2 regions of the Achromobacter sp. 1012554356 genome follow, and region 1 is predicted to be linked to the other one. Evidence: predicted binding sites of a transcription regulator. Region 1 holds the regulator's gene; the other holds the start of a gene.
The links. Region 1 encodes FliA, which starts transcription of late flagellar genes. Its sites were predicted from a motif close to CTAAAGTTTNNNNNNNNNNNGCCGNTA; they were not measured.

Region 1 (3,797 bases):
CGCTCGTGGCGGTAGGTTTCGATTTCCTCGTCCATGAGCGTCTCGATCTCGAACGAGCTCATGTTGCCGCTGATCATGATGCGCAGGTAGTCCGTGATGAACTCCATGAGCTTCTCGTCTTTGGCGATACGGGGATATTCGCTGAAGATCGGGCTGGAGCCCGGATCCTCGATATGCGACTCGATGGCCATCAGGCCTTCGCGGCGCGCCTTGTTCAGCAGCACGTACAGGAGCGCCATCAGCTCCATGTAGACGTCCTTGCCGTAGCGCGAGCTCTTGAGCGCGTCCGGAAGCGCCTTCTTGACCAGCATCAGCGACTTCTTGCTGTTGCCCGCCAGGAACGCTCCGAACGCCGCGCCGAAGATCAGCGTCAGCTCGAAGGGCTGGTAAAGCGCGCCCATGTGTCCGCCCAGCGCCATGAAGCTGCCGACGACCGACACGATCACCACAAGAAAACCGATAACAATCAACACAACGGGCCCCTGCCAACGAAGTCTATAACTTGCGTCAATGATCCCCTGTCCCCCCTGCCCCAAAAAGGCGGGTTAGGGGGTGTTTTTCAGGGCTTTTGATGTATTTGGACGCCCGATCAGGTCGGAGCGGCGGTCGCAATGGGGGCTGGGCGGCTGCCGGCGCGTGCTTTTGCCGCCGCGCGGGTCTTGCCGGCGCGGGGTGGCGGACGGCAGATGGCGCACACGAAATCCGACTGAGGATCGTGGGCGTGGGCGATGAAATGACCGCCGCACTGCCGGCACGCGGAAAGCTGCAGCATGCCGCTGTCGAAGAATCGCACCAGCATCCACGCCCGGGTGAAGCTCAGGACGGGCTCGGCGTCCGCAGTTTCCTGCCCTGCGTTCTCGAGATACAGGCGATACGCGTCGATGGTGGCGCGTATGCCCTTGCTGGTGGTGCGCGTATTCAGGAACGAATACACGTTATAGAAGAGAGAGGAATGAATATTCGGCAGCCAGGTCATGAACCAGTCAACCGAAAAAGGCAGCATGCCCTTGGGTGGCGAGCAGCCGCGGATTTCGCGATACAGGCGGGCGAGGCGATCATGGCTGAGGCTGGTTTCAGCCTCAAGCACCTGAAGGCGCGCGCCCAGCGTAATCATGGAGCTGGCAAGCAGGATGTCGTCCGCTTCCTGGGAAACGCTCTTGGAGGCCATGACAGGTGTGTCCGAGTGGGATTCGCTAGGCCGTCAGGCCAGTTCTTCGACAGGCTGCTTGGCGAGCAGGATGGTTGCATGTGCTTGCTGCAGCGCTCCACCCAGCACGTCGTGGGTCAGCGCCGACAGCAGGCTGTAATCGTCAAAACGGAAGCGGCACAGCAGCGAGCTGGAGCTGGCCAGTTTCACGAGTTGCGCCGGCGAGAGACGCATGAGAATGTCAGCGACTTCGTTACTGAAACCCAGGCGGAACATCGATGCGGCGAAATCGTCCCGCAACATGCGCTGAGCCAGTAACAGATACGACAGATTCACTTCGCGAATGTCTGCCAGCAAAGAATTTTCGACTTGTTGCACGCTGTACTCCCTATCCCTATCCCACCCGAGGGGCTTGATTACTCGTGGCGTCAGGCAACGTTTGTTACCTGTCCGCTTGCTGCATCCTGTTTTAATGCGAAATGTATCATTTGTTCGCAAATTAAGTAAAATTTACCACAGGTCATGTCATTTTCTATGACTTATATGACAAATCTTTGTTGATGTTGCGCAACGTGCCTTTCTAGACACACCTTGACATACAAGTTCGTGACAAATTCTCGCCAATTTGCCAAATAAGCATTCAAAACGTTGCGTACTTCCTGAAATGAACGGCCGCCCATTGCCGACAATGCCAACTTAGCGATTCTTAAGATTCGCCCGCATTACCGTAGCCGCGCTTGTCGACAATGTCGCAAATTGGCAACACGACCGCGCTTCACGATGGACTCCGCCAGAATTCCCGCAATGCCCCACGCAGATGACAGCCTGGTCGAATATGCGCCGCTAGTTCGGAAGCTGGCCCTGCAATTGCTCGCCCGGCTACCCGCCAGCGTCGAACTCGACGACTTGATACAAGCCGGCATGATCGGCCTGCTCGACGCCGTCCGCCGTTACCAGGAAACCGCGGACGCGCAGTTCGAGACCTACGCCACGACACGTATCCGTGGCGCGATGCTTGACGAGCTTCGCGGCCAGGATTGGTTGCCGCGCAGCGTGCGCACGAAGGCGCGCAAGATCGACCAAGCGATCCAGTTTCTGGAACAGCGTTTGATGCGCGCGCCCACCGAGGCCGAGATCGCGGCGCAGCTCGAGCTGCCGATCGACGAATACCAGACGCTGCTGCACGACGCGCAAGGCGTGCAGATCGTCCACTATGAAGACTTCACCACCGAGCCGGATTCGGCGTCCGGCCAGGCCGACTGGTCCGCCACGCTGAATCACGGCGCGCCCAGCGGCAACCCGCTGGACTCGCTGCTGGCCGGCGACTTCCGGCAGGCTCTGGTTCACGCCATCGACGCCCTGCCCGACCGCGAAAAGCTGTTGCTGTCGCTGTGTTACGAGCAGGGGCTGAACCTGAAGGAAATCGGCGCGATCATGAATGTGACCGAGGCACGGGTGTGCCAGTTGCGGTCGCAGGCGACCGCGCGCATCCGGGCGCGGCTGAAGGATCAGGCCTGGCAGGAATTGCCCCAGGAGGGGCAGATCGCGCAGATCATCTGATTTTCCCCGCCTGCGGACGCCGGGCGGCTTTCAGCCAGCGCGGATTCAGGGGGAAAATCGGACCTTGTTCATGCCTTCCGGGGCGCGGTGGGGCTGCTAGCCTTTCGGTCTAGCCCACAACGCGTGCGCGGCGAACCGCAAGAGCCTCGCAGCGCACCACGACCATCCCGGAATTTCGCCATGAGCGCACCCGACCGCTTGACGCAGGCCATTTCTGACGCCTACGACGAAACCCCCTATCTTTCCCTGCCCTTTTCGTACACCGCGCCAGGCAGCCTGCGCGCCGTGGCGCATCTGTATGGGATTTCCACGCCTGAATTGAGCCGCGCCCGCGTGCTGGAACTCGGCTGCGCGGCAGGCGGCAACCTGCTGCCCTTCGCGATGGCCTATCCCGAGGCGCGCGCGGTCGGTGTCGACCTGTCGCCGCAACAGATCGAAGCGGGCCAGCGCGCGGCCGAGGCCGCCGGCGCACGCAACCTCGATCTGCACGCCATGAGCCTGACCGACATCACGCCCGAGTTCGGCACGTTCGACTACATCATTTGCCACGGCGTATTCAGCTGGGTGCCGCCGGAAGTGCGTGACGCGATCCTGCGCATCTGCAAGGAGAACCTCGCGCCCGAGGGCATCGCCTATATCAGCTACAACACCTACCCGGGCTGGAAGGCGTCGGACGTCATTCGCGACGCCATGATGCTCAACAGCTTCGGTGCGCAAACGCCGCAAGAGAAGCTGGCGCGCGCCAAGGACATGCTCGGCCTCATTGAAAACGGCCTGTGGGAAAACAATCCCCTGCAGTCGGCGCTGCAGCACACCGCGCAGAAGCTGCGCGGCCAAAGCGATCACTACCTGCTTCACGAATACCTGGAAGCCGTCAACACGCCCTGCTACTTCCTGGAGTTTGCGGCGGCGGCGCAACAGGCCGGCCTGGCTTATGTGACCGATGCCGAACCGCAACTGTCGTTCCCCTCAACATACGGTTCGCGTGTGGCACTGGGCCTGAACGGGCTGGCCGTCAACGCCGGCCGCGAGATGCGGGAACAGTATCTGGACTTCGCCATCGGCCGCTCGTTCCGCAAGAGCCTTCTGA
Region 2 (3,797 bases), on a different contig from region 1:
TGACGCCGTTGAGCCCTTCCATGAACGGAATCGTGAAGCCGAACCAGTCATTGAGCAGCAGGTTCACGCTGCCCGAGCGGCCAAAGATCAGCTGCATGGCCACTGCGCCCACGAAGGGCGGCATGATGAGCGGCAGCACGCCAAGCGTCTGGATCAGCAGCGCGCCGCGAAAATCGAAGCGCACCGTGAAGTACGCCAGCGGCACCGCGATCAGCGACGCCAGCAGCGCCGACCAGCCCGCTACGTACAGGCTGTTGAAGAACGCTTCCCGCATCAACGGCTGGTTGAAGAACGCGCCGAAATGACCGGTGGTGAAGCTGCCGTCGGCGTTGACGAACGCGCTGTGAAAGACCGTGCCCACCGGCACGGCCAGGAAAAGCAGCAGAAAGCCGAACACCAGCAGCGCCGCCAGGACTGGGCCGGCGGGCAGGCGCGAATGGCTCGAATGATTCATCGAGATTCCCGAATATCGTTGCCAGAAGACAGGCGCGGCCCCCGGCGGGCGGGTCAGGCCCGCCTGCCGAGTTCAGCGCATCCAGACGATCAGAGCGCGGCGGCTTGCCGTGCCAGCTTTACGGCTTCTTCGTAGTTGGCGCGCGCGCGGCCATTCCACTCGCCTTCAAGCTTCGTGATCTGCTGGTTGACGGCCGCGTCCTTCTTGTTGCCGGCAAAGATCGCCAGAAACGCGGGGTCGGCCGCCTGCTTGCTGTCGATCAGCGGCGCCCACGCCAGCTTGCGTGCCTGGTCCAGCAATTCCGACGCCTTGCCGCTCTTGGCCTTGTCGCCCAGCTTGGCCTCGGCGTCGTAGATCGCCTTGGTGGCCGCCTGCAATTCCTTCAACCGGAACGTGACGGTCTGGTCGTACAGCGACTGCACGACGTAGTAGCGCGACTGCGACAGGTCCGCGTCGAAATGGACCTTGCTGCGCTTGGCGATTTCCGCCGGGTCGGGATAGCCCGGCGGAATCTTGCCGGCCAGCGCAGAGTAGGGCAGCACCGGCAGCCGCGAGATCTTCGGCTCCAGCAGCAGCTCCTGGCCCGCCTGGCTCAGCGTGAAGGCGATGAACTTCTTGCCTTCCTCGGTGTTCTTGGCGCCCTCGATCAGCGCGATGTTCGCCGGAACGATGGCAGTCTCCGACGGATAGACGAACTCGACGGGGAACTTGGAATACTTGCTCGACAGCCCGAAGAAGTCGATGACCGGTCCGGCGCCGAACTGGCCGTTGTTCACGCCGTCCGGCACGCCGAACGAACGCTCGGTGACGGCGCTGCTGTTGCCCGACATGCGCAGCAGTGTGTTCCAGCCGTCATCCCAGCCTTCGCCTTGCAGGATGGTTTCCACGGTCAAGTGCATCGTGCCCGAGCGCGACGGCGACGTGATGCCCACGTGGCCGAACCACTTGGGCGACAGCAGATCCTTCCATTCGACGGGCGCGGGGATCTTGTGCGCCGCGATGTACCGCGTGTTGTAGATGATGCCGTAGCCCGCCAGCGCCTGGCCGAGGTACGTGCCGCCCGGGTCGTTGATGGGGTAGCTGCCGATCTTGTCCGGCACGTCCTTGTTCGCGATGTCGGCCGACTTGGCCAGCAGCTTGTCGCGTCCCAGCACTTCGAACGCATCCGGCGCGCTCGCCCAGAACACCTCGGGGCGCTGACCCGCCGGCGTCTCGCGCACGAAGGCGATGCCCGACACCGTGTTCTTGTTCAGAATTTCCAGCGTGATGCCGGGATTGGCTTTCTCGAAGGCGGTCTTGTAGGCCTGGGTCAGGTCCTTGGGGAACGACGTGATCACCGTGACGGTGCCGGCCAGGGCCGGCGCCGCGCAAACGGCCAACAGCGCTCCCGCCAGGGCTGTGCGCATAGCGTGCATGGTTTGTCTCCGTGGTTTTAGATTTGTCTGGAGACAGTACCGGCACGCCCGCCAAGCGTCCAATCAGAAATTTTGATGCGCGCCATCAGTGACGGCGCCACGTCGCTTGCCCAAATCAGGCTTGGGCCGACACGCCAGCCTGTTTGGCAGCCTGCGCCTGTTTCGCCAGGAGCTGCGAGATCTGGCCCTGGATCTGCACGGCCTGGGCATTGAGCGCCATGATCTGCTGCGCCTTCATTTCGGCCGACATGCCGCTCGCCTTCACTTTGGCGATCTGATCCATGATGCGCTTGAGCTGCTTTTGCAACTCCTTGATCTGACGGGTGTATTCGTCGTCGTTGTCGGTTTCTTCGGCGGCCTGCGCGTTACCGACCTTGGCGGCGCCCGGATTGTTCACGCGGATTTTTCCTTCCGCGCTCACCGACACGGCCTCCTGCCCCGAGGCGTTCTTCGCTTCCTTGTTGGCCTGAATCTTTTCGGCCCACATGTCGGCAAGGCTGCCGATGCGGGAGGTGCCGCTGATACTGTTGATCGCCATGACTGTACCTTTGCCTGGGATTTCGGGGTTTCCACTAGTACGGCAATCCGGCGGCAAAACTTAAACGTTGCCCCCGTTCGATGGCCCCCTTTACACTGGCGCCCGCTCGCAGTCTGAAACCCTAATCCGTACCATCCCCCGGGGAATCCATGTCCAATTCCTACTTTCCGCGCTGGCGCCTGGCCGACGACGCCGAGCCCGGCGTCATCATCGCGCCCGATGAACGGCTGTCCTGGCCCAAGAACGTGGCCATGGGCGCTCAGCACGTCGTCGCGATGTTCGGCTCGACCGTCCTCGCGCCGCTGCTCATGGGATTCGATCCCAACGTCGCCATCCTGATGTCGGGGATCGGCACGCTGATCTTCTTCCTGTTTGTGGGTGGACGCGTGCCCAGCTACCTGGGTTCCAGCTTTGCATTCATCGGCGGCGTGATCGCGGTGACCGGCTATGCCGGCGGAGGCGCCAATGCCAATATCGGCGTGGCGCTGGGCGCCATCATCGCCTGCGGCTTGGCGTACACGCTGATCGGCGTGATCGTCTGGATCGTCAATGCGCGGGCGGGCGGCGGCGCCAACTGGATCGACACGCTGATGCCGCCCGTGGTGACGGGCGCGGTCGTCGCGGTCATCGGCTTGAATCTCGCGCCCATCGCCGCCAAGGGCGCCATGGGGGCGTCGGGCTTTGACAGCGCCATGGCCATCGTCACGATCGTGTGCGTCGGCGGCATCGCCGTTTACACACGCGGCATGGTGCAGCGCCTGCTGATCCTCGTCGGACTGATCCTCGCCTGCGTCGTTTACGCCGTGCTGGCCAACGGCCTGGGCCTGGGCAAACCCATCGACTTCAGCGCCGTGTCGGCCGCCGCCTGGTTCGGCCTGCCGCACTTCGCGGCGCCGGTCTTCAAGGCCGAGGCCATGGGTCTCATCGTGCCAGTCGCCATCATCCTGGTGGCCGAAAACTTGGGACACGTGAAGGCCGTCAGCGCCATGACGGGCCGCGACCTGGACCGCTACCTGGGCCGGGCCTTCGTCGGCGACGGCGTGGCCACCATGGTGTCGGGCGCCGTCGGCGGCACGGGCGTCACCACCTACGCCGAGAACATCGGCGTGATGGCGGTCACCCGCATCTATTCCACGCTGGTGTTCGTGATCGCCGCCCTGATCGCCATCGTCCTGGGCTTTTCGCCCAAGTTCGGCGCGCTCATCCAGACGATCCCGGGACCGGTTCTGGGCGGCATGTCGGTGGTGGTGTTCGGCCTGATCGCCATTGCTGGCGCCCGCATCTGGGTGGTCAACCAGGTCGATTTCACCGACAACCGCAACCTCATCGTGGCCGCGGTCACGCTGGTGCTCGGCGCGGGCGACTTCACCATCAAGCTGGGCGACTTCAC

Region 2: AC6LJW_RS12150 (FlxA-like family protein) is a predicted target of FliA. The motif match lies at 2,445-2,471, and genes of this name have one in related genera.

Annotation. Positions count from the first base shown of each region.
Region 1 is NZ_JCBANC010000044.1:27,031-30,827, reverse strand. It holds gene motA (flagellar motor stator protein MotA) at 1-473, opposite strand, end outside; gene flhC (flagellar transcriptional regulator FlhC) at 590-1,168, opposite strand; gene flhD (flagellar transcriptional regulator FlhD) at 1,202-1,525, opposite strand; gene AC6LJW_RS20755 (RNA polymerase sigma factor FliA) at 1,952-2,707, shown strand; gene AC6LJW_RS20750 (methyltransferase regulatory domain-containing protein) at 2,888-3,797, shown strand, end outside.
Region 2 is NZ_JCBANC010000019.1:22,765-26,561, forward strand. It holds gene AC6LJW_RS12140 (ABC transporter permease) at 1-454, opposite strand, end outside; gene AC6LJW_RS12145 (ABC transporter substrate-binding protein) at 544-1,869, opposite strand; gene AC6LJW_RS12150 (FlxA-like family protein) at 1,985-2,407, opposite strand; gene AC6LJW_RS12155 (solute carrier family 23 protein) at 2,557-3,797, shown strand, end outside.